4 regions of the Selenomonas sp. oral taxon 136 genome follow, and region 3 is predicted to be linked to each of the others. Evidence: riboswitches for the same ligand, from Rfam matches in the RefSeq annotation. Region 3 holds a riboswitch; each other region holds the start of a gene.
What was found. A riboswitch is a leader RNA that binds a small molecule or an ion and turns the genes downstream of it on or off. The one in region 3 is predicted to bind cobalamin.
Positions count from the first base shown of each region.

Region 1: it holds a riboswitch for cobalamin, as region 3 does, so the genes downstream of both, AXE86_RS06390 (TonB-dependent receptor) here and AXE86_RS01970 (ABC transporter substrate-binding protein) in region 3, are expected to answer to the same signal.
Region 2: it holds a riboswitch for cobalamin, as region 3 does, so the genes downstream of both, AXE86_RS00930 (TonB-dependent receptor) here and AXE86_RS01970 (ABC transporter substrate-binding protein) in region 3, are expected to answer to the same signal.
Region 4: it holds a riboswitch for cobalamin, as region 3 does, so the genes downstream of both, AXE86_RS10660 (DASS family sodium-coupled anion symporter) here and AXE86_RS01970 (ABC transporter substrate-binding protein) in region 3, are expected to answer to the same signal.

Region 1 covers NZ_CP014239.1:1,313,225-1,320,703, forward strand. Annotated here, with positions in the region: gene AXE86_RS06370 (AAA family ATPase) at 1-1,446, opposite strand, end outside; gene AXE86_RS06375 (hypothetical protein) at 1,443-1,952, opposite strand; gene AXE86_RS06380 (hypothetical protein) at 1,904-2,098, opposite strand; partial or broken gene AXE86_RS13270 (secretion protein HlyD) at 2,154-2,276, opposite strand; gene AXE86_RS06385 (DUF456 domain-containing protein) at 2,338-4,053, opposite strand; cobalamin riboswitch at 4,272-4,443, shown strand; gene AXE86_RS12730 (hypothetical protein) at 4,402-4,545, shown strand; gene AXE86_RS06390 (TonB-dependent receptor) at 4,635-6,728, shown strand; gene AXE86_RS06395 (SLC13 family permease) at 6,836-7,479, opposite strand, start outside.
Region 2 covers NZ_CP014239.1:204,167-211,645, reverse strand. Annotated here, with positions in the region: gene thrS (threonine--tRNA ligase) at 1-610, shown strand, start outside; gene infC (translation initiation factor IF-3) at 806-1,372, shown strand; gene rpmI (50S ribosomal protein L35) at 1,359-1,556, shown strand; gene rplT (50S ribosomal protein L20) at 1,607-1,960, shown strand; gene AXE86_RS00935 (TrmH family RNA methyltransferase) at 2,011-2,841, shown strand; cobalamin riboswitch at 2,934-3,108, shown strand; gene AXE86_RS00930 (TonB-dependent receptor) at 3,349-5,871, shown strand; gene AXE86_RS00925 (autotransporter outer membrane beta-barrel domain-containing protein) at 5,899-7,479, shown strand, end outside.
Region 3 covers NZ_CP014239.1:430,396-437,874, reverse strand. Annotated here, with positions in the region: gene folK (2-amino-4-hydroxy-6-hydroxymethyldihydropteridine diphosphokinase) at 1-553, shown strand, start outside; gene AXE86_RS01980 (uracil-DNA glycosylase) at 555-1,250, shown strand; gene msrB (peptide-methionine (R)-S-oxide reductase MsrB) at 1,280-2,398, shown strand; cobalamin riboswitch at 2,501-2,740, shown strand; gene AXE86_RS01970 (ABC transporter substrate-binding protein) at 2,944-3,906, shown strand; gene AXE86_RS01965 (radical SAM/SPASM domain-containing protein) at 3,896-4,978, shown strand; gene AXE86_RS01960 (ATP-binding protein) at 4,975-6,003, shown strand; gene AXE86_RS01955 (VWA domain-containing protein) at 6,026-7,479, shown strand, end outside.
Region 4 covers NZ_CP014239.1:2,215,047-2,222,525, reverse strand. Annotated here, with positions in the region: gene AXE86_RS10675 (ABC transporter substrate-binding protein) at 1-611, opposite strand, end outside; gene AXE86_RS10670 (hypothetical protein) at 730-2,319, opposite strand; gene AXE86_RS10665 (LysR family transcriptional regulator) at 2,294-3,238, opposite strand; cobalamin riboswitch at 3,537-3,712, shown strand; gene AXE86_RS10660 (DASS family sodium-coupled anion symporter) at 4,026-5,435, shown strand; gene AXE86_RS10655 (ankyrin repeat domain-containing protein) at 5,821-7,053, opposite strand; gene AXE86_RS10650 (hypothetical protein) at 7,413-7,479, opposite strand, start outside.

The DNA.
Region 1 (7,479 bases), 880 kb from region 3:
CGCGGTCGCGGAGAGCGGGACGACGTTTTCAAAGGCGCTGCGCAGGTTCTCTGCGCTCAGGCTGAACGCGGGGTTCGCGATGGCGCGGTAGGCGAGGTCGCGGACGGTGGACTCGAGATCCGCGCCCGTAAAGCCGTCGGTCATTGCGACGAGGGTGTCGGCGAATGCGCCCGCGAAGTCGAGCCCCAGATACTTTCGCATGTAGAGGTGCAGGATGTCGCGGCGCTCGTCGGCGGTCGGCAGGTCGATGAAGAAGAGCTCGTCGAACCGCCCGCGCCGCAGGAGCTCCGAGGGGAGCATGGAGACGTCGTTCGCCGTCGCGACGACGAAGACCGGCTTGCGGCACTCCTGCAGCCAGAAGAGGAACTGCCCGACCATGCGCGTGGAGACGCCGCCGTCGTTCGAGCTGCCCGCGCCCGAGAGTCCCTTTTCGATCTCGTCGATCCAGAGGATGCACGGCGCGACGTTCTCCGCCGTCTGGAGTGCGCTCTGCAGCTGCTGCTCGGTCTGCCCGACGTAGCTGCCTTGTACGGTCGCAAAGTCGAGGCGGTAGAGCGGGAGTTTCCAGCTGGCGGAGATCGCCTTGGCCGAGAGGGACTTGCCGCAGCCGGGCACGCCGACGAGCAGGATGCCGCGCGGGGACTTGAGTCCCTTTTCCCGCAGCAGGCTGCGTTTCTCCGCAGTAAAGAGGAGGCGTTTCTCGTCGAGCCAGTTCCGCAGTCCCGTGAGCCCGCCCACGTCGCGGACGCTCTCGTCGACGGTGATCTTCTCCAGTCCCGAGATGTCGGAAAAGAGGCGATCCTTCGCCGTGCGCACCTCGTCCATGTCCTCCCGCCGGATGGATTTTTTCGCGATGAGCGCCGCCATGACGTTCTCTGCCTCGATGGCGGTGACGCCGCAGAGGATGGAGGCCGCCTCGCGGATGTCGGCGTCCGTCCACTCGATCGTGATCTCGCCGCGGTAGTCGTCGATGTAGCCGCGCACGATCTGCTCCATCTCGTCCTCGTCGGGCAGCGGGAGCTCGAGACGCAGCCCGAGGCGCTGGAGGCGGTTCCAGATGGGGGAGGTGGTGAGCACGATGATCTGCCCGCCCGTCTCGTTCGCGAGGGTCACGAGGTCGAGGAGCTGCCGCGCGTCGTTCGTGTCGGTCGAGAGGTCGGGCGTCTCGGTCAGGACGAGGGTCGTGTTCGCGCGGTGCTTCATCTGCTCGCCGATGAAGTCGAGCGCGCCATAGACGGACTTGTCGTCGCTGAGCACCTTGTCCGTGGCGAGGTCGTAGACGCCCTTGGACAGGGTATGGATGCAAAAGGGTAGGGAGAGCTCCTCTGCGACCTCTTTGAGCAGTGTCAGCGCGCGGGCGCGCTCGACGGTGTGGAGCGTGATAAAGGGGATCCGTGCGATGCCGTAGCGCGCGAGCAGCTCCTTGCACGTCTGTCGTGCGGTCATGAGAACGCCTCCGTTTCCAGTACGTTTACCCTGTGGCTGCGCACGAGCGCGCTCATGCGCCCCGTGCGGTCTGTCTTTGCGGAGGCCTCAAGGGACTCCTGCGTGCGGTCGGCTGCCGTCTGTACGGCAGCGATGGTCTCTTTGCGCGTCGCGGCGGGGAGGGCGGGGAGATCGGCCGCCGCATAGAGCGTGCGAAATCTGCGCCGCTGGGCGAGGAGTGCCGCGATGGTATCCTGCTCGGCGGATGCGCGCGCGAGGTCGCGCGAAAATGTGTCGCCGTCCTTCTGGATGCGCGTGTTCAGGGCATCGAGCAGCCGCTGGGTGAACCGCTCGGCGACGCCCGACTGCCACACGAGCGTCCCCGCGCGCATGGCGTGCACTGCCTCCTCGTCCGCCGTCCCCGCAGCGAATGTCGTTAGGAGCGCCGCCCACTGGGCGTAGGTGCGCGGCGGGGCGATCATGCGCGTCTCCTGCGCACGGGCGCGGTCGGCGGCTCGAGGTTCCACGCGGGCAGCCCCGCCGCGAGCACCTCGGACTCGCCGCGGGCGCGCCTCTCCTGCGGGCTGCGTGCGTCCTGTGCGGCGGGGGTTGCTGCGCCGTGCGCTGCCGCATCGCTTGTGGGGATCGCAGCAAACGGATGTTGTTCGTTCATCGTAGGCCTCCTATATCTATATCCTCGGCGAGACACCTGCGGGCGCTGATCTATAGGGAATCACTGATAAATTCGGCACAACCATCTTGACGCATCTTTTTCGCCCGCTTTTCGTTAGCAAATCCTCCACATAGCTCTTGCTATGCGTCCGGTTTGCTGCCTCAATCGGACAAAAAATCTACGCCAATCTGGCAGACCTCATTTTATCAGTGATTCCCTAGCCCGTTCATTGTTGCCTCCTATATCTGCATCCTGCGGCCGCCCTCGCGGACGGTGCGGAAGGCGGAAACGTCCAATGACGTGAGGTAATCCAGCGCCTTTTGGCTCTCGGCGTCGAGCGCGCGGAATGCCTCGCGGTAGTCCACGACCTCGGCGAGGAGGCCGCGCACGATCTCCGCCCCTGTTTTGCCCTGCTCGGCAAAGCGCTCCTGCAGCTCCTCGCGCTGCGTTTCGAGGGCGCGCTTTGCGCTGCGGTAGTTCAGGTAGATGAGCACGCCGATGACCGCGCCGATGACGAGCCCGACCGCACCGCCGAGATAGAACCCGAGGACGATGGGGACGATGCCCGCCCACCGGCAGAGCTCCTGCTTCCCGGTCAGACGCAGCTTTGCCAGCTCGCGGTCGCGCATGGCGTCGTTCCACGCGGCGAACTGCCGCAGGAGCTCCTCCTCGTTCTCGCCGTTTTCCGTCTCCCCCTCGAACTCCCCGATGCGCAGCGCAATGCTGTGCGGCACGGCGGCGCGGTTCTCCGCGATGTGGTCGCGATAGGCGGAGAGCATCCAGTCCTTGGATATGGCGAGCGCCATCTTCTGCGTCGCGACGCTCGCCTGCGCCTCCTTCGGGTTCATGGCGGCGTCGGTCAGGAGCTGCATAAAGTCGCGCCGCTCCTCGAACGCCTCCTGCTTGAGCTGCATTTCCTTCTTTGCGCGCGTCTCGTCGCCGCCCTCATCCGCGACGAGCTGCTCGAACGTCACCGCTTCGCGCAGGGGCTGCTCCGCCGCGTCGAAATCCGTCACGAGGTTCGTGAGGACGCGGTCGAGCTCCTGCACCAGCGTGCGCATGGGCGGGTTCTGCATGACGATTTGCTGGACGTGCGCGTAAAATTTGCCGTGTAGCTCCGCGCCGGCGAGTGTGGACTTCAGATCGGCGACGGTCGGGCTGTGCTCCTCGAGATAGGGATAGTGGAACGCGGCGGGCGTCTCGGGCTGCATGAGGGAGAGCGCCTCCTTCCAGCGGCCCTCCTGCGCCTCGACAAAGCCCGGCTGCTCGGAGAGGCGGGCGAGCCATGCGTCGAGCTGCTGCGCAATCAGCCCCTCCGTGTCCACGCCTAGGAGCCCGCTCGCATACGCATCGACGATGAGGATCGCCTTGCGGTCGAGTGCCGTCTCATCCTGACGCATGAGATAGTGCTGCGCCCAGTGCAGGGCAGGGGCACCGCGTCCCGCACGGCGGCAGACGAGGGCAAAGAAGAGCGCCGTCTTCTCCTCGTCACGGCGCAGTGCCTCGCGGAGCGCACGCACGGCGATCTCCTCGTGGTCGCTGATCCAGGCGGAGAGGGCGACAAGCGCGGACGCGAGCCAGTACTCGGGTGCGCGCAGCATCAGCTCCTCGCCTGCCGCGCGCACCGTCTCCTGCCGCACGATGGCGAGATCGTTCGCCTGCAGGATGCCCTTCGTCGTGCGGCGGATCTCGGCGTAGTGCCCGTACTTTTGCTCGAGCTCCTGCCGCAGCTTGACGAGACGAGTCTCCGCGAGCTGGGCGCGCGCGGTGAGGCGGTGCGCCTGCACGAAGGCGTGGAAATCCGCCGTCAGCGCATCGAAATCCTGCTGCAGCGCGTCGACATTCTTGCCGACGGTGATGACATTGGAATTGGTTGTGTCGATGTACTCACCGAGCTCCCGCAGACAGTTCCATATCCCGGAAAGATCCGCCTGAGCAATAATGCGGTCAGCCATGCAGTACCCTCCTGTTCAGCGATGCATCATATAATTTGATTCTCATTATATCATGTTGCGAAAAGCGTGAAAAGCCTGCGTTTGTGCGAATGAATCCGCAGCGGATCGAACACCGAATCGTGCCCCCGACGGGGATGGACGAGAGTGCGGCGTACACGAATGAAATCTGTGAAAAGTAATTGACACTGCGATATACCTACGGTATACTACGATAGCAAATATAAATAAGCAGGTTCGGTGCCCCTCGGGGCGTAACAGGGAAATCGGTGCAATGCCGATGCGGTCCCGCCGCCGTAATGCTGAGGATGCCCTATGATGTCACTGGGAAACCGGGAAGGCAGGGCAACGATGAAGCAGAGCCGGAAGACCTACCGAATCTCGTACGCCGGTGCGCTCATGGCGCGCGCCACTGCATCCTGCGATGGACAGGACGGCAGGCTTTTTTTGCGGGCGTACACGGTCATCTGTGTGATTTTGGGGGAATGGAAATGACACGACGGAATTTGGCACTTGCGGTCGCATTGGCGGCACTGAGCGCAGCATGGACGGTGCCGGCAGCGGCGTAGGAGGGCGCGGCGGACGTGCACGCATCACCAGATGAACATACCCTTGGCGAAACCGTTGTGACGGCGACTCGTATCGCAGAGCCACGCATGAAAATCCCTGCTAACGTGACGGTCATCACCGCGAAGGATCTTGAAAAAAGGCATGCGTTTAGTCTGCGCGATGCCCTGACACGTGAGGCGGGCATTTACGTTGCACCAACAGCCGAAGTCAAGGATGGTGTCATGCTACGCGGATTTTCGGGCGCAGATATCCTCGTCATGTATAATGGGCAGATGCTGAACACTGCCTTTGACGGAGGTGTCAATTGGGACTCCATCCCACTGACCAATATTGATCGCATTGAGATCGTGCGTGGCGCCGGATCGTCGCTCTATGGTGGACATGCCGTCGCGGGCATCATCAATATCATCACGAAGAAGCCGACTGCATCAGAGGCGACAAAACCTCAAATCCATGGACAGGTCGATCTTCAGAGAGGCAGCAACAATACATGGCAGCGCGGACTTCAGGTCACAGGTGGTGATAAGAATATTTCCTTCCGCGTCGGCTATGAGAAGCGTACGTCGGACGGATGGGTCGGTCATGCCGTAACGGCGGAGGAAGACAGTGGAAGTTATACGCCCGATGCGACCGGTTCCTTCAGGAGGCTGTCTGATGGCGACTATATTATAGGCAGCCGTGGGGCAAAGAAGAAGGACAGTGAGAATACCTTCGTCGATCTGAATTATGCGTTTGACAAGAACCGCTCACTTGGCTACACCTATCTGCATGCCTCGTATCAGTACTCCTATCATGATCCCATCACCTATTTCAGGGATGCCGCCGGGCTCCCTGTTTTCTCAGGCACTGTCCTTCTGCCAAACGGAAACTATATCAGTGCTTCGCCCGATGATTTTCTTGGCTACTATGGCCAGCGGGAGCAGGATATTCACAAACTGCGCTATGAGGATACAAAGAACGGTTTCAAGGCAGGAATTGGCTACAGCAATACTTGGAAGGATGGATACTCCAGTGCTGATGGAGCAACGGATATTGACTGGACGGGTGCCGGCGACCGTGCGGAGTATCCGGCCAAGAACTATAATGCGGATCTGCAGAAAAAGTGGACGCTTGGCAACAATACACTGCTTGCCGGATTCTCGTGGATGAAGGATAAAATGCGCTATCGCAGATTCGATCTCCTCCATTGGAAGGATTGGGGCTCGACCTATGGCGCACCGTATCAGCAGAGCGGCGGTTCTGTGATGTCGTCGGCACTCTTTTTGCAGGATGAGCTGGCACTGGATGCACGCTGGAAACTTCAGCTCGGTATACGCTATGACCGCTTCGACAAGAAGGACGGGTACTCCTACATTGGAGCCGCACGCAGGGACTACGAGGACACATCGTTCCATGCGTGGAGTCCGAAGTTTGCCGTTAGCTATGAGCCGCAAAAGGATACAATGCTCTATGTAAGCTATGGAAAATCCTTTAATCCCCCGTCGATCTATCGGCTCTATCGCCGTGCGGGAAACAGTGCGAGCTCTATCCAGGCAAACCCGGATCTGACCCCGGAGATCTCCCGTACACTTGAGCTGGGAGTCAAGCAGAAGATCGGTAGAAATACCTCCTATGGACTGACGCTGTTCCGCGTGGACACGGAGGACAAGATTGCGATTGCAAAGAGGAATAACGTGCGTGCCTACTATAATCTGAACGAAGCGATGGTCAAGGGGGCGGAGTTTGAACTGAAACACCGTTTTCATCGTGACTGGCGTGCGTATTTTAACTATACCTTTGAGTCCGGTGAGTATACGAGTGGCGGCAAGACCAAGCGTGACTGGGATCTGCCAAAACACATGATGCGGTTTGGTATCGAATATAATCGTAATAAATTTAACGGCGTACTCGATGCCCAGTACATTGCCGCGCGTCAGGGCGCGGACAGCGTTACGGGAGAGTATGGCTCGGAAGACAGTTACTTCGTGACCAATTTGTATCTCAATTACAAGCTCAATGAGAACGTTAAAATGCAGTTCGGCATTGAGAACCTCTTTAACCGCAAATACTATGCAGGTGAAGCGGCAAACGAGAGAACCTACACCTTTGGTACAACATATTCGTTCTAGATTTTTAAGGAATTGCGCCTGTTGAAGGATGAATAGAGGAACATAGAAAAAGCTGCTGCACGAGGAGATACTTCGTGCGGCAGCTTTTTCTATGCAATTTCGGCGTGTCAGAACGGCCAGACGAGGGGGATGATGAGGACGCAGACGATGAGGGAGAGGAGGACAAGCGGGAGGCCGATTTTAACGTAGTCCATGAAGCGGAACTGTCCCGCAGCAAGGACGAGCGTGTTCGGCGGGGTCGCGACCGGTGTGGTGAACGCGCAGGAGGCGGCGATACCGATGGCCATAACGATCGGGTACGGCTCCGCGCCGATGGTCTGCGCGATGGAGATGGCGATGGGGGCGAGGAGTGCCGCCGCCGCCGTGTTGGACATGAACTGGGTCAGCCCGCACGAGAGGATGAACATCGCCGTGATGATGAGCATCGGCGAGGGGGCATCGCCCATGAGCCCGACGACAACATTCGCGATGAGCTGCCCCGCGCCGCTGCTCTCCATGGCATTGGCGAGCGGGAGCATCCCCGCAAAGAGGAAGATCGTTGTCCAGTCGATGCCGCGATACGCCTGCTTTTCTGTCAGGCAGCCCGTCAGGACACAGGCGAGTGCGCCGATGATGGCGATGGTCTCCATGGCGACGCCGATGCTCTTTTCGAGCACCATGGCGAGGACAACGGCGATGAGGATGACGGCGCAGATGACCATTTTGCGCGGATCGCTTTTCTCCGCCTCCGACTCCTCGGAGGCACTCTCCA
Region 2 (7,479 bases), 230 kb from region 3:
GACGAATGGCCTGCAGAAGGCACTGGACAACCGTGGTCTGGACTATGTCGTCAACGAGGGAGACGGCGCATTTTACGGTCCGAAGATCGACTTCCACCTGCGCGACTCCATCGGACGTACGTGGCAGTGCGGCACGATCCAGCTCGATATGAGTCTGCCCGAGAAGTTTGACCTCACCTATGTCGGCGAGGACGGCGAAAAGCATCGCCCTGTCATGCTGCACCGTGTGGTCTACGGATCGATTGAGCGTTTCATCGGCATCCTGATCGAGAACTATGCAGGTGCGTTCCCCGTATGGATGGCACCCGTGCAGGTACGTATCCTGCCGATCACGGAGCGTCATGCCGCATACGCGGAGGAACTGTATAAGAAGATGTTCGACCTTGGCCTCCGCGTCGAGGTGGATGCACGCAACGAAAAGACGGGCTACAAGATCCGTGAGAGCCAGGTCAAGAAGACGCCGTACACGCTGGTGGTCGGCGATCAGGAGATGGAGAGCGGCACAGTCGCCTTCCGCAAGTATGGAGAGAAGGACAGCACAGTCCTGCCTGTCGCGGACTTTATCGCGCTCGTACAGGAAAAAATTGCGACGCGTGCACTGGAGTATTGACAGGATACTCCGATCTGTGGTAATATATCTCACGTTGAAAGCAGAAGCCACCGCTTCTCACCTGCGGGCATAGATGTCTGACGGGTTGCATGAGAGAATGTATGAGGGTGGCTTTATGCCGCCCTTTTCTATTGCCGGATGGCGTAATCATGCGCATCCGTACCAGGAGGTGTTCTTGCCATAAGCAGGGAATCTTTGCGAATCAATGAGGAAATCCATATCCGTGAGGTGCGTGTCACCAGTGCGGAGGGGGAACAGCTTGGCATTATGCTGACGCGCGATGCCCTTCGCATGGCGGAGGAGCAGCATCTCGACCTGGTCGAGGTGGCGCCGAAGGCGAAGCCGCCCGTCTGCCGCATCATGGACTTTGGAAAGTTCCGCTATGAGCAGCAGAAACGTGAGAAAGAAGCGAAGAAGAAGCAAAAGACCATCAGCATCAAGGAAGTCAAGCTGCGTCCGAACATCGACGAGCATGACTTTAATGTCAAGCTGAAGAATGCGCTCCGCTTCGTCGAAGAGGGCAACAAGGTCAAGGTGACGATCATGTTCCGTGGGCGTGAGCTCTCCCATCCGGAACTCGGGCGCGTGGTTCTCGACCGCGTCTCCGAACGGCTGGGCGATCTCGTGTCGATCGAACGCGGTGCGAAGCTCGAGGGAAAGAATATGACGATGATTCTTTCGCCGAAGGTGCAGAAGCCCGCCAAGGCGGCAAAACCCGCGAAGCAGGAAGATAAAGGAGGAAATGGCGATGCCGAAGATTAAAACGCGCCGCGCTGCAGCGAAGCGCTTCACCGTAACAGGGAGCGGAGAATTCCGCCGCAACAAGGCATACAAGAGACATATTCTGGAGAAGAAGACGCCGAAGCGCAAGCGCAACCTGCGCAAGGCAGCACTTGCCGACAATTCGGACTACAAGCGCATCCGCAAGATGCTCCCCTACGCATAAACGGGGCAATGAAGAGAACCCTACGTGGGTAGGAAACAGGAGGAATTGCTATGCCAAGAGTAAAGAGCGGTGTTACGGCACACCGTCGTCATAAGAAGATTTTAAAGCTTGCCAAGGGCTATCGCGGCTCGCGCAGCAAGCAGTTCAAGAAGGCAAACGAGACCGTCATGAAGGCGCTTTACTATGCGCGCCGTGACCGTCGTGCAAAGAAGGGCACGTTCCGTCGTCTCTGGATCGCACGCATCAATGCAGCAGCGCGTGCGAACGGCATCTCGTACAGCCGCTTTATCGCGGGTCTGACGAATGCAGGGGTCGAGGTCAACCGCAAGATGCTTGCCGATCTCGCCATTGCCGATGCAGCGGCATTCACGCAGCTTGTGAACGTCGCAAAGGAAAATCAGTAAGATGGGAGCAGCCTGATGAGTCATCGGATTCATCAGGCTCTTTTTATACGATGAAAAAGATCGAGACAATCACGAGTGCGGAGAACCCACTCATCCGCCGCCTCTCCGTGCTGGTACGAAGTCCGCGCCGCGCCGCCAAGGAAAATGTATTCTTGGTGGAGGGACTACGCCTTGCCGAGATGGCAGCGCGCTCAGACGGACAGATCCTACACGCCGTATTGATGGAGCGTGCCTTGGCAGCGGAGCGAGCTGCCATACTGGCAGAGCAGCTGCATCTGCGCGGCGTGCCGGTTAACTGTGTCCCGCCGCGGCTCTTTGCCGCCTGCGCGGAGACGGACGCGCCGCAGGGAATCCTGCTGCTGATGCAGCGTCCCCCCCGCAGATCATTGACCGATCTCGTACACGCGGCGGAGAAAGTACCGTTTTATCTGGCTCTTGATCGTGTGCAGGATCCCGGCAACGTCGGCATGATTCTGCGCACGGCAGATGCAGCGGGCGCAGCGGGCGTGATACTCCTGCGCGGCTGTGCGGATGTATACAGCAGCAAGGTCGTCCGTGCAACGATGGGCTCTCTGTTTTACGTTCCCTTTATCAGCGGCGTCGATGATGAGGAACTCCTGCGTTTCGCACAGGAGCAAAGCCTATATCTCTATGCGGCTGCGTGCGACGCCGATGCTGTGACGCATTTTGCAGCGGATCTGTGCCGCCCCACGATTGTCGTCCTCGGCAACGAGGCAAACGGTGTATCGGAGCGCCTCTTGGGCGCGTGTCAGCACCTCTACGTCCCAATGTGCGGGCAGGCGGAGTCGCTCAACGTCGCCTCGGCCGCCACAGCGATCCTCTATGAGTCCATGCGTCAGCGCAGCTACGCAGGGATATAATAGATATAGTTTTATCACATAGAACTATAAAAAGATTCTTTTATATTATTGACAAAATAAACTAATTTGTAATATCATAAGAGTGAAAAAATTCATATTGTAAGGAAACAGGTGTCGAAAGACTTAATAAGGAATTCGGTATAAGCCGAAGCGGTCCCGCCACTGTAAGAGGAGCCCCGTCATCGTATGCCACTGGAAGAAATTCTGGGAAGGTTTGACAGGGTGAGGAATCTGAGCCAGGAGAATTGCCTGCTTTAACATCACCGTCGATTCGGACGTTGTTCGGAATCGGTACCTGCGAGCGATGGGAAGGGGATCATCTCTGCTTCTTTGTGAAGCAGAGTATCTTCGGCAGGTTTGTTCTGCCGCCTTTTTGAAATGATATGACCGCCTTCGTTCAGAAGGCGGTATTTTTTTGAAAGGAGAGTCCAGTATGTTCTATACTATTGACTGAATATAATGACGGGATTATTTATTTTGGTAATTCTACAGAAATGAGGATAATCTATGTTGTCTCGATGGAAACAAAGACGGCTTGTGTTGGGCGTTATGGGTATGCTGTTGTCTGGTGCGCTGCTTCATCCGATGATTGCCGCAGCAAGAGGTACCGCAACTGATACTGGCGGGGAAGAAGAACAGGCATCTGCCATGGTTCATATGGAGCCGACATCATCGAGTCCTCCGTTGAAATATAGCACTTCTGATATCACCGTCGAGGCGAAGCGTCCCACATGGGAAGATATTCTCTCCCCCGGCACCGTGACCATTATACGCCCGGAGGAGTTCAAGGGCGAACAAAAGACACTGCCTGACTTTCTCAAGATGGTTCCCGGCGTGCATGTACGCGAGGTGCAGGGCAAGGGGCAGTATACGACGGTCACCGTACGCGGCTCGACGGCAGCACAGGTCGGCGTATTCGTCGACGGCGTGCTGACGAATCTCGGCGGCGATGCGGCGGTCGATATCTCGACGATCCCCGTCAGCAATATCGAGCGCATCGAAGTCTACCGCGGCTACATCCCGGCTCGCTTTGCGGGCACCTTCATCGGCGGCATCATTAACGTCGTGACGAAGAAACCGACGGGCGCACATGGATCCGCCGAGATTGGACCGAGCTCCTTCGGCGGGAAAAAAGCCTCCGTTGAGATCACAGCCCCCCTAGGTGCCGGCAGCCTGCTTTTTGGCTACAATCACGAATCGCGTGATGGTGACTTCCCCTACCGCAGCTATGCGGCGGAGCAGTTCTATACAAATACCGACATTGGACGACAGATCGTTGCGACACGGACAGAACTCCAAGGCTACCTCGCTATGACACCGGCAGGGAAAGCCGCGTTTGATATCGCACATGGCGCCGGAGCATGGCAGCAGAATGTAGATGATTGCATCCAGTGGCTGGAGGACAATGGGGGCCGGTTGGTTACTGCTGCGGATGATCCGCACCGCCGGCGGCAATACAATGACTACAGCAATTCGGATCTGCTTGTCAAATGGCAGAATGACGATTGGATGATCAAGGGAACATACAAGACTGTCGATCGGCATCTGCCCGACAGTCTCTGGGTCGATTATCGAAGTTATTTCGATATGATTCAGCCGGGGCTTCTCGTTGATAAATACGATCTCTATAAATACGACAAGCGGCATCAAAAAATCAGTGCAAAGGAGCTGCTCGTACAGCGCCGCTATATAGGAAAGAACTATGAATGGGGCTGGATGGTCGACTACCTCACCCAGAGCAAGGATTACCGCGCCGAGAATATTCACGACGGTCTGCGATACATGATTAAGATTCCCATGCGGGAGTGGAGCCGCTATCGCTCGAAGAAATACAATGTACAGGTGGACGGCACCTATCAGCTCAGCAAGAACAATATGCTCGACTTCCAGATGAATTACTCTCACGAGCGCATGAATATTGACGGCGATGGGCTTAATGAGGTCATCGATGACGTGCAGGCGGGTATCGGAAATCTCTGGGCACAGATGCGCAACCAGTTCGATCAAAATATCTTTAACTTGCAGCTGCAGGATACAATTACGCTTGACAAGAAGCGTTCATGGCAGCTGACGCCTGCCATCCGCTACAATCGTTCACAGATTATAGGATACAGTCAGTTCGGTCGATTCAATCCACTCAAAACATATCGCTGGGTTCACCCGGAGGACAGTCAGGTGGATTCCAAGGTGACATGGCAGCTCGCATTAAAAAAAGAATTCAACAACCACTTTACGATGCGTATGACGGGCGGCACCTACTTCCGCCTGCTCAATATGTACGAAATCGCAGGTGACGGCGCAGGAATCATGCCGGCTCCAATGGATTACAAGGGGAGCGGCGCGAAATTTCCACAGCCCGAGTATGGCAAGCAGTTTGATCTCAGTGCCATTTGGGACGGCAAGTTCCTTGGGGCAGATAATCGAACGACGCTCACATATTTCTGGCGCGATACACAGCGCATGCTCTACCTCTACCGTGCAGGACTCAACTACAGCTCGTACTTCAACGATATGCGCGGGAAGGCGCACGGCATTGAGCTGCAGACGAATTTCCACTGGAAGAAATTTGATCTCGACCTCGAAGGCACGTACCTCAATATAGCGGCGCAGCGCAGGGACTCCTCCCCGGGCGTCCATTATGATTGGTTCGAGGTGCGCCCAACCTATCAACCGAAGTGGGAAGGCAATCTCCGACTGACCTATCGCCCGACGGAGAAGTGGCTCTTCTTCAGTGAGGGACACTATGTTTCGCAGTACTACACGCACTATGCCATCCCGCAGGTCAGGGATCCTGTGGAAAAGGAACTTTCCGGCAGGCCGAGAGCAGCGTTGAAAACAATCAACTTGGGATTCAAGTGGTCGCCGCGCAAGGATATGACGCTGTCGATTGGCTGCAATGACGTGTTCGATGCAGCGTCGAAGCTAAAGGTGCACAGCGTGCAGCGTTACTTAAGCGAACCCAGTTGGGTAAATATCGAGTATCCGCTGCAGGGACGCACTTACTATATGAGCTTCCGCTATGAGTTCTAAAGAATCACCGATAAAAGGAGGAGCATTATGAAATCGCATTTTGGTAAAGTGCAGCGTATGCGGCTTTCTGTTCTCATTATGGGCGGACTGCTCTGTGCTTCGACTGCAAGTGCGGCAAACCTCGTCTCGACCGTCCCATCGGACTACGGAAACAGCGAGATGGGGACCGTGACTGGTTCCCGAGTGACGACGCAGGTGGATGCCGATCCCCAGGTCGGCGTGCTGAAAAACCTCAACCGCGATCCCGCATCCTTTGGCTTCCATCAGAAAGGCAAGAGTATGGTCTTGCTGCGTCAATACACCTATAGCACGACGGAACTGGAAGGGACGAAGCTCATCGATCCAAATTCTGCTGGTGCGGCGGCGAGCGTGGCGAGCGGAAAGACGGCAGATGTACCGAATATGCATGCGGCGGCAGGCAGCGATGAATATATTTATATGACCGGCTATGATCTCGGGCAGATCGGTGTCGTGCGCCAAAACGACAAGCGATTGATGGAAAACAAAAGAGCTGTTGTCAACCTCAAGAATGACATCAAGCAGTACTGCGGCTACAACTTCACCGAGACGTTCAAAAACCTCGACGAAGATTCAAAGGGCGAGAAAGACAAAACCTACACGGGTGACCCTGCAAAAGCACAGGTGCACGGTGAGGCGCTGCTCGTCGAGGGGCGCAGGCTCTATGTGGCGGCGTCCGTCAATCCGCTTGGGGGCTATGATCCCTACGATGACGGCTTCCTGATGCAGTACGACATCCAGGACGACGGCACCCTGAAGTTCGGCAGCTATACGCGCATCAGCCGCAACATCGATCAGGGCAGACTCAATAAGTTCAACGACCATATCCTCATTTCCTGCATCGGCGGCTATCAGCACTATAACGGGACGGGCAATACCCACTATACGGCGCTCAACATCGCCAAGATCGATCAGAATACGGGGCGCATCCTGGGCACGGAGCAGCGCCGCGCTTCTATTCCAGAGCATGTCAAGGGAACCGGCGAGGATATGCGCGATCTGAAGATCCTGCCGAACGGCACTGCCTACGTCATGACGTACAATCTCAGCCCAAGCGGCAGCCAGATCAATGCGCATGTCTACCAGACGACCATGTCCAATCTGATGTCGGAACATCCCGACGATTGGACGGAGATTGCCGTTGCGCACGAACAGGAGGGATGGTTCGGCAAGCTCAACGCCGAATACTATACGAAGCGTCTCTGGCTGGAGCTTGGCGATACTCTGCAGGCCTATACGGACGGCGATGATGCGGCGAAACATATATGGCAGGCGAAGGATTTCTCCGAGAACAAGGCATTCAGCCGCTTCAACAAGATCACGATGATCGAGCCGGACTGGGTCTACGGCACGACGGCATCCGTCGTCATGACGCTGCCGCCGGAACTGGGCGGAACGACGACCGCAGCGACACGCAATGAGAATGCCATCTGGAAAGACAATGCCGTATACACCGATACGGTCACGACGCGGCAGAGCTGGGACGGTGATACCGTTGTCAGCATCGGGCAGGATAAGCTCGGCGACAAGTCGACGAATGTGCTTGCGGCGATTTCTGCAGCCGGAGGTAAGCGCCTTAATATCAGCGCA
Region 3 (7,479 bases):
CGGCAGACCAATTTCCGCATGGCGGGAGGAGGCGGATGCGTCTGGGATTGTGCGTGCCCCCGAAGTATCTGCCCCGTACCCGCTCGAACTCATCGCGGCAGTGGATGATGCGGGCGGGATCGGACGGGCGGGGCATCTGCTCACCGACTGCCCCGAGGATATGGCACATTTTCGCCGTATGACGATGGGCAGCATCGTCGTCATGGGACGGCGTACAATGGAGAGTCTGCCGGGGAGGCGTCCGCTCGTGGGGCGTGCGAATATCGTCCTCTCACGAACGATGCAGAAGATAGACGGATTCTATGCAGCAGCCGACATCTTGGCACTCTGGCGTCTTCTGGGGCGCCTGACGGCGGAGGAGGCGCGTCCGATCTTTGTGATCGGCGGCGCAGAATGCTACCATCTCCTTTTGCCGTATGTATGGCGGGCGTATGTGACACGTCTTTCGGGCAGCTACGATGCAGATGCCTTTTTTCCTTCGCTGGATGGATTTTCCATGACGAGCAGCAGCACAGGGCAAGACTGTATATTTGAAGTTTACGAGAGAGTTTAGCATGGCAAAGGCAATTTTCCAAAACGATTGGCAGGAACTCCTTGCGGATGAGATGGCGCAGCCCTACTATCGTGAGCTGCGCGCATTCCTCATTGAGGAGTACCGTACACGGCGTGTGTACCCCGATATGTATTCGATCTTTAATGCACTGCACTACACAAGCTTTGCTGATACGAAGGTCGTCATTCTTGGTCAGGATCCCTACCATGGAGACGGACAGGCGCATGGGCTGTCATTTTCCGTGCAGGTCGGCGTTGACCCGCCGCCGTCACTGCTGAATATCTACAAGGAGATGCAGGACGATATCGGGATCGTTCCGCCCGATCACGGCTGTCTCATCCCGTGGGCGCGGCAGGGCGTGCTCCTCCTCAACACCGTTCTTACCGTGCGCGCTCATGCGGCGGCATCGCACGCGGGACACGGGTGGGAGCGGTTCACTGATACCATCATTCGCCTCCTCGGAGCACGTGAGAAACCGCTCGCCTTCATCCTCTGGGGCAGTCCTGCACGGAAGAAACGCAGCCTCATCACGAATCCGCGCCATCTCATCGTCGAGTCGCCGCATCCGAGCCCGCTCTCGGCGCACCGCGGCTTCTTCGGCAGTCATCCATTCTCGCGTGTCAACGACTTCCTCACGCGTGTGGGGGAGATGCCCATCGACTGGCAGCTCCCTCCGGCAAGTGAGATCAAGCCGTAATCTTTGATTCTTGCTGAAAGGAGATTATCATGAATGCATTACTATTGCGCGGTATCTGTGCCCTCGGCCTGCTCAGCTGCATCGGCGGCTGCGGTGCACCCGCATCGTCGTCGAGTGAGATGCCGCATGAGATCGTGCAGGAGAACCAAGCTGCCGCAGGACAGAAGGAGATCTATCTCGCCGGCGGCTGCTTCTGGGGGACGGAACTCTACCTCAGTCTGGTGCCGGGCGTTGTCTCTGCAGAGTGCGGCTATGCAAACGGTATGAGTGCCCATCCTTCCTATGCGGAGGTATGCAGCGGGAGCGGGCATGCGGAGGCGGTTCACGTTATCTATGACCCGCACATCATTTCGCTCGATCAGCTTCTAACCGCATTTTACGACTCCATCGACCCGACGGCAGTCGATCGGCAGGGCAACGACGTCGGGCGGCAGTATCGTTCAGGCATTTACTATGTGAAGGCAGACGGCGGCAAGGATGCATCGATCATCCGTGCGTCGTTGGACGCACTGCAGAATCGTCTCGGTCAGAAGACGGCTGTCGAGATGGGACCGATCGTGAACTTTTATCGTGCAGAAGACGATCATCAGGAGTATCTCGAGAAGCATCCCAACGGTTACTGCCATATCTCCCCTGCGCTCATCGCTGCGATGCGTGAGAAACGTGCGGAAGCCGAACCGATGGGGGAGAAGAAAAACGTGCGTCATGATGAAAAGCCGACAAAGGCTGAACTCAGAGAACGTCTCACGGATCTGCAGTACGCCGTTACCCAGGAGAAGGCGACAGAGCCGCCCTTCCGCAACGAATACGATCACGAGTTTCGTGCGGGTATCTACTGTGACATCACGACGGGCGAGCCGCTTTTTGTCTCCACGGATAAATATGACTCGGGCTGCGGCTGGCCGGCGTTCTCACGTCCAATCGATGCGGCACTGATTGCAGAGCAGGAAGATCGCTCGCACGGCATGGTGCGTACCGAGGTTACGGCGACGAACAGCGGCGCGCATCTCGGACACGTATTTGACGATGGCCCCGCCGCAACGGGTGGGCTGCGCTACTGCATCAACAGTGCGTCCCTGCGGTTCATCCCGAAGGAGGACATGGAGGAGGAGGGCTATGGGGACTATCTCTATTTGCTGGAAAAATAGACTCGGAAAGATCCCAGCGTATTGAGATGATTCGTAAAATATCCCTTTGTCGTATTGACAAGCGATTCTTCCAATGTTACTATAAATGCGTTTTATGAAAACTTTATATGAAGTGGATCAGGTATCGGCGCGAACTGCCAGGTCGTTTGACAGTTTGCAGAGATATAATAGAGAATCCGGTAAGGAAACGTATTTTCCCATCAAGCCGGAGCGGTCACGCCACTGTAGCAGTGAGCAAACCTGCATGGGGACATTGTCTCCGCCACTGAGGGATTTCCCTCGGGAAGGCGCAGGTGCGCGAGGAACTGGAGCCAGGAGAACTGCCTGATTGACAATCGCCGTTTGACCTGCGAGTGATAGGGATGGGGATTCCAGTGTGTCTGCGGATACAGCGTGATCCTTTGTTGTGTGAAAAACCCCTTCTGTGTATGCAGGAGGGGTCTTTTTATGCACATCTTCTCTTTTGCATGCAGGTTCATCGGTGCAGGATGAAGAAAGGTGACGAAGAATGAAGCATGCAAAGAAACTGCAATACGCATATACCCATGCCTTATAATTGGCTGCTCTATGCGCTCCTTGTCGCGGGCTGTCTTCTCCTTCTCACTGGCTGTGGAAACGGGACGCGGGTGGAGTCGGATGGGGATGCGTTCTATCGCGGAACGGATGATACCGGGGCGGAGGTCGTTGTCACGGAAAGACCGCATCGGATCGTGTCGCTGGGACGAGGGATGGATGAGATTCTCCTTGGGATTGCTCCGCCGGAGCAGATCGCGGGGCTCACCTCCACGGTGGATGATCCGGGAATATCCTGCATGACGGAAGAGGCACGCGCCGTATCCGTCAAACTCAAGGACAGAAGTCCGGAGCGCGTTGCGGCACTGGATCCAGACCTTGTCCTTGCGATTGACGGCATACCGAAGGAGCTGGTGGACAGCCTGCGCGATTTGGGGATTCCCGTCTTTGTCTCACGTACGCCGAATAACCTCGAGGACATCTTTGCGCGCATTGAGACGGTTGGACGCCTGATTGGACAGGAGGAAAATGCCGCCGCACGCATCGCCGAAAAACGTGCCCTTCTCGCTGATGTGGAGCGGCGCGTTGGAGACATCCCGGAGGAGGAGCGCCCCATCGTCGTTGCATTTGCGTTCAGCGGTGTGTTTGGACGCAAGGATGGGCTCTTTGACGATATGTGCCGCCGTGCCTCCCTGCGCAATGGTGTGGCGATGGCGGGGCTGACGGCGACGACTGCGGTCTCGATGGAGCAGGTGGTGGCACTCAACCCCGACGTATTTCTCCTGCCGACGTGGAGTACAGAGGGGAAAACGACGGAGGAATTTCGCGAAAAACTCTGCAGAGACCCCTTGTTTATCCATGTGAAGGCCGTGCAGGAAAATCACCTCTATGTGGTTCCGGATCGGTATCGTTACAATACTTCACAGAATGCGGCAGATGCTGTCTACGCATTGGCACGCGCTGTCTATCCGGAGCGCTTTGCCGATGAAAAGTAAGGGCATCGGGGCAGTACCGCTGCGCATGCTCGTCATGAGCCTTACCGGAAGTTGTAACCTTGCGTGTCGCTACTGCTATGCCGCAGCGCAGGACAGACGCACGATGACATGGGAGACGGCGCGGCGTGCCATCGACCTTGCGGCGACGGGCAAAATGCCCTTTATCCTGCAGTTCTCGGGGGGAGAACCCCTCCTTGCACTGCCGCTGCTGCGTCAGATGGCAGACTACGTGCGCAGCAAGCGTATCCCGGCACGCATGGATTTGCAGACCAACGGAACATTGCTGACCGAGGAGACGGCGACTTTTCTGCGTCGTGCGCGCATTGGGATCGGCGTCAGCCTTGACGGTAGACCTGCTGTGCACGATGCACTTCGCTGTTATCCTGACGGCAGAGGTACGGCAGCGGATGTTGTCGCAGGGATTCGTCAGCTTGCGCAGTGCGGCATGGAGATCGGCCTGACCACAGTCGTCACAGCGGACAATGTTACAGAGCTTTCCGGTGTTGTCGAGATGGCATACTATCTCGGCAATGTGCGCCGTGTGGGCTTTGATCTCCTGCGGCCACAGGGGCGTGGCTCTGCCGTTCGCAGCGCACGGGCCGAGGACATGGCGCAGGCGATGGAAGCGGTTTTTGCGCTGAACCGCAAACTCGGGCGAATGATCGGCCACTCTATGGCGATTAGCCAGATGGAGCAGGCGGCGTGTCTTGCCCAGCGCACAGGCAGTGGATTTTCCCACTGCCATGCGATGAACGGGGCGGGGGTACACGTTGACGCGCTTGGAAATATCTACGCCTGTTCCTCCTTTGTCGGCGATGCGCACTTTCTGCTCGGCGATGTGGAACGTGGCATTGATGTGCAGCGCCAGAAAGAGGTGGCGCAGGAGATGCAGAATGCTATGGCGTTCTGCAGGACGTGTGTGGATTTTTCCGCCTGCGGCGGCGCGTGCTATGCACGCAGGGCTGGGCAGGGACATCCCGCCGCCTCCACTGCCGAATGTGCACTGAAGCGTGCGGCGATGAAGGAGTCGCTGAACGTAGTTGTACAATGCAATAAGAGGACAGGTCAATGAAACATAGAACAGTTTACCCGTTTACTGCAATCGTTGGGCAGGAAGAGATGAAGACGGCTCTTCTCCTCAGTATAGTCATGCCCTCTCTCGGCGGTGTGCTCATCAAGGGAGAGAAGGGAACGGCAAAATCCACTGCCGTACGCGCTGCCGCTGCGCTCCTGCCGGATCTGCACGCCGTGCGCGGCTGTGCCTGTCACTGTGATCCCGCACGCCCCGAGCTCTACTGTGATGCCTGTCAAGAGAGAAGCGCAGAGGGGAAACTGCCGCAGGAAGAAGTTCCGATGTGCGTGGTGGAGCTGCCCGTCAGTGCGACGGAGGACCGCGTGGTCGGGACGCTCGACATGGAGACCGCGATCCAGCATGGACGCAAGGCGTTCGAGCCCGGCATTCTGGCGGCCGCGAACCGCAATATCCTCTATGTGGATGAGATCAACCTGCTTGAGGATCATATCGTCGATATCCTGCTCGACTCGGCTGCAATGGGTGTCAACACCGTTGAACGCGAGGGGATTTCCTATGCACACCCTGCACGTTTTGTCCTCATCGGTACGATGAATCCGGAGGAGGGGGATATCCGTCCACAGCTTCTCGACCGTTTTGCGCTCTCAGTGACCGTTGCGGGGGAGCAGGATGCCGAAAGCCGCGTTGAGGTGATCCGTCGTCGGATTGCCTACGAGCGGGATGCAGATGCCTTTGCCGCGACATACGCGGCAGAGCAGGAGCAGCTGCACACGCAGATTGTCGCAGCACGTCAGCGCGTTGCCAATGTGGCAGTGCCCGACGACATCCTTGGGCTGGCGGCGCAGGTCTCGTTGACGCTCGGCGTTGACGGGCATCGTGCCGATATTACCCTCATCAAGGCAGGGATTGCACACGCGGCACTTGCAGGACGAACTGCTGTCAACGCAGAGGACTTGCTGCGCGTCAGCCGACTTGTCCTCGCACACCGTATGCGCCGCCGTCCCTTCGAGGAAGAGGCGGTCGACTGGAGCGCGGTGGATGCGATCTTGGGAGCATCTGCGTAAACTGCATTTCGGAGGAAAGAGCTTGAACACCCCGCATTATCCACTGACTGCTGTGGTCGGGCAGGAGCACGCGAAACGCGCACTTGCGGCTGTACTGGTGAACCCGCTTGCCGGCGCCCTCCTGATCTCCGGTACGAGCGGAACGGCAAAATCCGTTCTTGTCCGTGCGGCAGCCCCCTTTACGGTGACGGGACGCATGGCGGAACTGCCGCTCGGTGCGTCGGAGGATATGATCTTCGGCACGATCGACATAGAGGCTGCCCTGCAGCAGGGAGAACGGCGTCTGCGGCATGGGCTTCTTCATCGTGCGCGTAATACCTTCCTCTATATGGACGAGGTGAATCTCCTGCGCGAGGACATTCTGTCCACGGTTCTGAAATGTGCCGAGGATCGATTCTTTCGCCTTGAGCGGGATGGGCTTTCATTTACCGAAGAAGTTTCCTATACGCCTGTCGGCACGATGGATCCCGCCGAGGGGACGCTCCGCCCCACCCTGCTGGATGCCTTCGGGCTTTTTGTGTCGATGGAGGATGTGACTGACCCTGCACAACGCAGGGAGATCGCCGCACGGGTACTCACCTTTGAGCGTGACCCGGCGGCGTTTCGTGCGTCCTATGCCGCACAGGAGGAGGATTTTGCAGCCTCGATTTGCCGTGCACGTGGCCTCCTGCCGCGCGTGGCAGTGCCGTCTGCTATTCTGCACTTTGCGGCCGCCTGCGTCCTGCGTGCGCACTGTGTCGGAAACCATGCGGAGATCTATCTCATCGAGGCAGCGCGTGCGCTTGCAGCACTCGCGGGCAGGGCATTCGTTATGCCCGTGGATGTGGAGGAGGCGGCGGAGTTCGTACTCGTGCATCGGATGAACCGCCCGCAGGAGGAACAGCAGCCACCGCCTGACAACGCGAATGTGCCGGAGCAGGGCAATAGCGATGTGCCGGATGACGCGCAGGATCCGCTTCCACCGCAGGATGAGGGCGCAGCGGATGAGCGGCAGGAGCCCATGCAGGGCAATGAACAGCAGAACGCCTCGCAGGATGAGACGGATGATGCACCGCCCTCGGAGGAGGATACTTCCAGCGGCGACGCGGAGGATTGCATTGCCGCCCCGCTCGAAGGCGTTATGGCGCGGCTCTCGCTTCTCTCCATGACGATGCGTGCACAGGGCGGAAAGAGCGGCAAGCGTGACATCCTCCAAACGCATACAGCGGATGGGCGCGGGCTGCGAACGAAGATGCCGCGTGTAGGCAGCCGCCCCGATCTCGCACTCTCTGCGACACTGCGCGCAGCCGCGCCCCATCAGCACGTCCGTCAGGGCAGTCCGGCGGTTGTCATTCGACCCGAGGATGTGCGCGTCTGGGTACGGGCAAAGCGCACAGCAGCGAACATTCTCTTCCTCGTTGATGCCAGCGGCTCGATGGGCGCACGTGAGCGTATGCGCATGGTGAAGGGCGCGATTCTTTCCCTCTTGCAGGAGGC
Region 4 (7,479 bases), 660 kb from region 3:
AGCACCTTCGGCTTTTCTTTGCCTTCGAGCGCCGCCTTTTTCGTCTCAAAATACGCCATGATGTCTTGCTGAAAGCCCACTAGCTCCTCGGCACGCTTCTCCTTGCCGAACACCTGCCCGATGACGCGGATGCCCTGCTGGACGTCCTCCAATGTACCGTACTTCAGTGCAATCGTGGGGACCTTCAGCTTCTCGAGCTGCGCAATCTCATCCTCCTGATAGTTCCAGACGATGATGGCGCTCGGGTTCAGCTTGCCGAGTTCCTCCATGTGGATGGAGAAGTCCTGCCCGACAAAGTCTGTTGCGGCATTCGCCATCCCCGGCGCAAGCACCTTGAGCATGGACTTCTCATACGACGCCTTCGCCGACGGGTGCATGCCCGCAATGCGGTCGGCCGAACCGTCTACCGCAAAGGCAACAGATGCCCACGGAATCGGCACAACGGCGATGCTCTTAACCTCTTCCGGCAAATGCACCTCGCGTCCGGCCGTGTCCGTCACGACCCGCTCCGCCTTGGGCGCGGACGTTTGCTGTGATCCGCATCCTGCGAGCACAGCGCATATAAGCAACAGTCCCGCAAGGAGATCGAATGAAAAACGATGTGTCATCATGTCCTCCTATTTCTTCTAAAAATCCCCATGAAACGATCAATTGACGGAAAGATTATCATAGTCTACGATTAAGTACAATCGAATAGATTCAAAGCAATACTTCAATATTTTTGAACTATCAACATTTCAGAAATGCGTCCAACGCCGCAGCGAAGTCTGTGCCAAGCACGCCGCTCCCCTCTCCTGCGGCATCTCTGCCCGAGAGCAGCCCCGACGGCAGAGGAACAATGCGCTTCTCCCCCATCGCAGGCGGCAGCGCAGGATCAGCAACGACAGCATCCGCCGCATCCCATGCGGGCTGCAGCTCCGCAGCCGTACGAAAGACGAGCACGTCGGTCTCAGCTGCCTGTCGATACAGTGCCGCCGTCTCCTCGTCCCACGCATAGGCTGCACAGCGGATATTGCGAAATCCATGTGCACGAAGCAAGCGATCAATGGCTGCGGCCGCAATCGGGTCGGCGATGACGAGGATCTTATCCGAACGCGGATCTCCTGCTGTCTGCTCCACAGATGCCCCCTCTATGGGCAAGCCAAGTACCGAAGCGATCTCAGCCCGCCATGCAGTCTGCCCCGCGGTCCCGAGCGGCAGGCTGCGGACAACGGGCACATCATATTCCCTGTGCAGCCATTCTGCCGCCGACACACCGGCAGCAGATACCAACCAGACCAATGAGGGGCGTTCGGTCAGTGCGTCGCGCCCTGCAGTGCACACGTCGCAGCCGTATGCAGTGAGAAAAGCAGTCGGGGCATCCAGCTGTGCCATATCGCCGAACAGCAGCGGGCTGTACCCGAGGATGAGAACCGTCTGCCACGCCGCCCACCACCCATTGGCCGCCTCCTGCACGAGGCGAAGCAATTCCGCTGCAACACCGCACACAGCATCATGAAAACCGTCCGTCGGCGATGCACACGCACGGCAACCCTGCTCCTCCGCAGCCTGCAGAACCGGCGCAGCCTCCATCGCCATAAATGCGGGCACCGGTGAACTGAGGAGATGCACCGTACGGTACGTTCCCTCTGCTGTGAGCGCACCGATCTCTGTGGCAGCGGTCTCCTCCATGCCAAAGATATAGTCCTCCGCCTGTGGGATGAGCGCATAGACATCGCTGCGCTCCGGCATGAGATCCATGCGTGCAAGCGCATTCCGGCAGCCCGACGGCGTGACAAGGACATGCGCCGCGCCCTCTTCCCGCAGGAAATCCGACACGCCCGCCGTATCGCTCATCGGCGGCGGCAGCGGCGCCGATGCCGTGACCGTCCCCTCCTCCGGCGGCAGCGCGGCGAGGAGCTCTTCTGCAGTCTCGTGCCGGATGCTGTCCGCCTTTGCCAGCGGCCCACGAAAGAAACAGCGCACGATGCAGCCCGTCTCCGCAGAGAGCGTACACTCGATATCTGCAAAACCCAGGCGTGTGAGGATGTCGAGACAGGAGAGATAGATCACGACCACACGTACACCGAGCAGGCGTGCGGCATCGCGCACTGCATCTCGGATCGTTTCCTCCGCCGTTCCAAGCACGTAATCCTCTGCCCGCACAGCAGCATAACGGAACCGCCCGCATGCACCGATCTGCATTGCGCGATGGTAGATGGAGCGAAAACAGATGAGTGCCCCCGCTGCGACAACGACGAGATCACGTCGCGCCCACAGGCGGTCGAGACTCGTGTCAAAGTCCCGAATTTCCTCAGCGAGAATCGGCTGCATCGACATCCTCCTCATCGTGAAGCAATTCCTCTCCGCCCTGGTTTCCGTTCTCCTCCCCAAGGATGTCAAGGAAGAGATTCATTGCGGGGCTGCGCCATTTATTCCGATGAACCCCGTAGTATGATGTTACAGTCATCGGATCCGACTGCGCTGCAGACAGCCGGCCGAGAGCCATGCGCTCCCGCACCGCATGATCCGGCAGCAGCGCAATCCCCATATCGTTTTCAACCAGATTGATGATGGTCTGCGTGCTTCGCAGCTCAATCATATTCGTAAACGAGATCCCCCGCTGCCGCAGATAGTCGTCTGCCAGCTGCCGAATCTCACCCGGATGCGGCATCGTGATCAGCGGCATCTCGTTGATCTCCATCTCCCGCTCACGAAGGTTCGGGCACCATACAGCTGCACCAACCGAGGTATAGAAATGCACGGGGCACTCCTCAAACACCCGGAACGCAAGGTTCTCCTTGTCTCTCTCCTGAATCGTGTATGCAAGACCGACATCGATCTGCCCGTCACGGAGTGCCGCAACAACATCACGGCTCGTGAGTGAACGCAGACGCAGATCAACACGCGGTGCATGCCCATGCAGACGTTTGAGCAGGGGCGGCAGACGGAAGCAGAGCAGCGACTCCGGCGCGCCGACTGTGAGCGTCCCCTGATAGGCGGCAACACCGTATTGAAAGCTTTTGACCTTCTTCACTGCAGCAAGCACCTCGTCCACATACGGAATCAGTTCCTCTCCCGCCTTTGTCAGGATCATGCGCCGCCCGCTTTTCTCAAAAAGCGGTACGCCCGTCAGCTTTTCCAGCTGCGCGATGTGGAACGTAATCGTCGACGGCGTGTAACTGAGGAGACGCGCCGCCTTTGTAAAGCTGCCCGTGCGTACAATTGTCTTGAACGTCGTGAATATCTTTAGCTCCATCCGTATCTATCCTCATTGGCAAGTACGAAATACTCAAAAAAATGTAGAGAAGAAATCGTTCATTGTAAAATGAAATTGGACACATAAAAAGTCGAACATACAAAATCGCTCCGGCAAAACACCTTTGCCAAGACCAGTATATTCGACGCTCATTCTACCATAAAATACCGCGTATTCAAACATCTAAACGTCAATCAGCGCATACAGTCAAGCCGATGGTTCAACTCCTTTCGCCTCTCTCTTGACAATAGGCAGAAGCAGTGATATTCTTCCTCACGGAAGCCATCATCACGACAAACAGCATACTGATGAATTAGGTGTCGCAAGACTTAATAGAGAAGCCGGAAGAGCCGGCGCAGTCCCGCCACTGTGTCAGCGAGCGAATCTGCAGAAAACGTCACTGAGGAAACTTTGGAAGGCGCAGAGGAGCGATGAACTGGAGCCAGGAAGAACTGCCTGATCGACGATCACCGTCTGACCTGCGAGCGACGGGAAGGGGATCTGTGTCTTGCGCTGGATCGATCCGCATCTTTGCGGTGACCTTTCGACGGCGGTTTTATGCGCTGTGACGCTGCACGCGGCAAGGCAAGGATATTTTGCAGTCTCTTCTCTCATTTGCAGAAAGGGGCTGCTTTTATTTGCGAACGTTCAGGACGCAGAACTGCCCTCTTCCCGCCGGCCTCGGACGTATGCTCTGCAAATCTACAGCTTCCATGGGCGTCGCAGGAAATGCTTTCGGCAAAAGGGGACTGCGGCGGAGAACTCATATTTTTGATGGGGTGAACACATGAACACGAAGAGAAGAAATGCACTCATCACGATCGGCGTCGGACTCATCCTATGGTTCCTGCCGGTTCCTGACGGAGTCACAGTACTCGCCTGGCATTTGCTTGCGGTCTTTATCGCGACAGTGCTGGGCTTTATTCTGCATCCGCTGCCGATCGGCGCGGTGGCCTTCATCGCGATTTCCTTCTCCGCATGGACAGGCCTGCTAAAGACGTCCGATGCTTTGGCAGGCTACGGCAACAGCACGATCTGGCTGATCGTCTGTGCGTTCCTCTATTCCCGCGGCTTCATCAAGAGCGGACTCGGCAAACGCATCGCTTTCCGCATCATCGAGGCAATCGGCAAGAGCGCGTTGTCGCTCGGCTATGCCATCGCCCTGAGCGAGCTTGTGATCTCGCCCGCAACGCCCTCGGCCACAGCGCGCGGCGGCGGCATTCTCTATCCAATCGTGCGTTCACTCGCGGAGGCTCTAGGCTCAAAACCCGGTGAGAGCGCACGCCGCATCGGCACCTACCTCATGCAGGTCGGCTACCATACAGACGCCGTGACCTGCACGATGTTCGTGACCTCGATGGCGGGCAACCCGCTCTGCGTGGCGCTCGCCGAGAAGACGCTGGGCGTTCAGGTCACGTGGATGGGCTGGGCGAGCGCTGCAATTGTGCCGGGACTCATCGCGCTCCTGCTCGTCCCCTATGTCATGATGAAACTTTCGCCGCCCGAACTCGTGCGTATTCCCGACGCCAAGGATCTGGCACAGCGTGAGCTTTCTGAAATGGGGCCGATGAGCCTTGCGGAAAAGGGACTTTCCGTCATCTTCGTTGTCTCTCTCGCACTCTGGGCAAGCTCCGGCCTCACGAACATCGACGCGACACCCGTTGCCATGGGCGCAGTCTGCCTCATGCTGATACTCGACATCATCAACTGGCAGGACGTCATCCAGGAAAAGGGTGCATGGGACGCGATGTTCTGGATGGGCTCTTTGATGACACTCGCTTCGGCTCTCGCAAAATCGGGCATCATCACATGGATCGCCAATGGTGCGGGCGCGGCGATTTCCTCGCTCGGCTTCGGTTGGCTTATTTCCTGCCTCATCATCCTGCTCTTCTACACCTACATCCACTACGCCTTCGCCAGTGTCACGGCACGCATCAGTGCCCTCTATGCGGCATTCATCGCTGTCAGCGTCAGCGTCGGTGCACCGCCCCTTTTGGTCGCCATCATCTTCGGCATCTTCGCCGATGTGCCGATCTCCCTCACGCATTACGGCAACGGCTGCGCCCCGATCTACTTTGGCGGAGGCTATGTCTCGCAAAGCGAATGGTGGAAGAACGGCTTCATCATGACGACCATTACGACGCTGATCTACCTGACAATCGGCGCGGCATGGTGGAAAGTCTTGGGCCTTTGGTAAATAGTAAATCACTGGCAGCCCCCTACGTGGGGGCTTTTTATATACCATTCTCCCCTCCCTCGTTGCCCGTAAACAGGACGACAAACTCTTTTAGGCTCCCTGAGTCTGTCATAATATCCTCTTGTAACTGATTCTTGATATAATTCCAGAATAAGAGAATTATGACTTAGTGTAGGGGAAAATGGCTAATGATTCTTTGCAAAACTACAAGAGATCCCAAACGCTAGTACAGTGACTGGGATCTCTTGTATGATAGAGTTTTTCTTCGTTCAGACGTACGGACGGATATCCTATTTTCCTGTGATAGGTTGACCTTCATCAAATCGCTCTGCCATATGCTTGTAATGAAGTACAGCTGACTAAGCAGTATGAACTATCACAGCTGTCAGTACGAATTGCCATTTTCATAGGTTTCCTCCATATTTCCGGTTTTTGGATTGAACCCATCTATAAATAGCTCTGCACCATGTGCCAACAACAATTCTTTTTGTTCCTCGTTGTATTTTTCTCCTACAACAGACAGCTCATCATAAACCATGCTTAACGCCGATGACCGAATATGCCACTCATCCTTCGTACTGCACATAGAATCGAAATCCGTATTGTAATTAGGGTCAGCCCCTCTGCTTAGTAAAAATTCCATAATACGAGCGTCTGGAATATATACCGATTCGCATAGCGGAGTACACAGACACCCAAATCCGTATAAATTGATATCAGCCCCATGCTCGAGAAGGTAATCAACGCACTTCTGCATCTGGGAAATTTTTTGTTCCACATCGTCCATGGATTTCCTAGGATCACATTCATCCAAATAATCATCTGCGACAGCCTCAACACATTTATAGACCGGAGTCCCACCGTCTTGGTCTATCGCCAGTACATCTGCACCGGCTTCTATTGCAATCCGTATGGCATCTATGTCGAGATTATCACAGGCCTTAAATAGTGATATATCCTTCTCTGTAAAGCGATTTATCTTCTCGCCGTGTAGTAGCTCCATATCCTTGAGAGAAAGCGTCGTAAAATAATCCTTGATTTCGTCCCATCCATAAGAAATGTCCTTTCGTTTATATCTGTTCCAGCTGAGCAAATCGTGAGCTCCATAATCTTTTTTTACGTCATCTGTGTCGATGATAATGTTCAGAACAGGGGCCGGAGTCATGCTCAACGAAGGCCCATCAATAAAGGTAGAATCTGTTATTTGATATTCCGTGGAAACTGAATACCCCTCGGAAACTCTTATGATTCCAGATTCTGCAATCGACGCCATCGTTTCATACAGTGAATCAATTGCATCATTAGGTGTACCATTTTTATAGACCAGTTTATTAAAGGAACTGTTGATAGGAACCCATTTCACATCAAAGGCCGAGGAGTATTTAGATTTCATTACGCCCAATGACATAACGATTAGCTGCATGGCATAGGACAGCTTAAGTGATGTAATTTGATTCAGAATTGACGTATCAAAGGGCAATTCATCATGCGTTTGTCCATAAATCCGAATGCTTTCTTTTGGTCTGCTTATCGCCACTGGAAAATATCCGCAATTATAAGTCCGTATATCCGCATTTCGCAGACAATCGTTCACGCTATAGATATCGGAAATATTCATGCTATACATCTCCTACAACAGATAACAGCAACGAAACAGACATCGGAAAGAGACATTCAATCGACAGTAATTATACCATTTCCACTGCTTTGTGAGTAGAGCCTATTCCTCCCCTGCCAGATCGACCATTGTATTAGGCAACGGCTTGGCATCCTCCCCGCGTAGCGACTACGTATAGAAAGAGCGATACCTCTCAGTCACTGATGCGTGCCATCTTTGGGCTTGGTTTGAAGGGTATCGCTTTTTGTTGACATGCTTGTTTTTCGTGCAATACTAACAATATGAAAATTGCTTGTTCCAGCTGCCATGGGGAATTGGCCCCCGGCAGAAGCTGGAACAGGCAATTTTTCTATGCTGTTTTATACGTCACCGTATTTATCCTTGATGAGGATTTTCTGAATAACGCCATTCTGATCCGTCATGAAA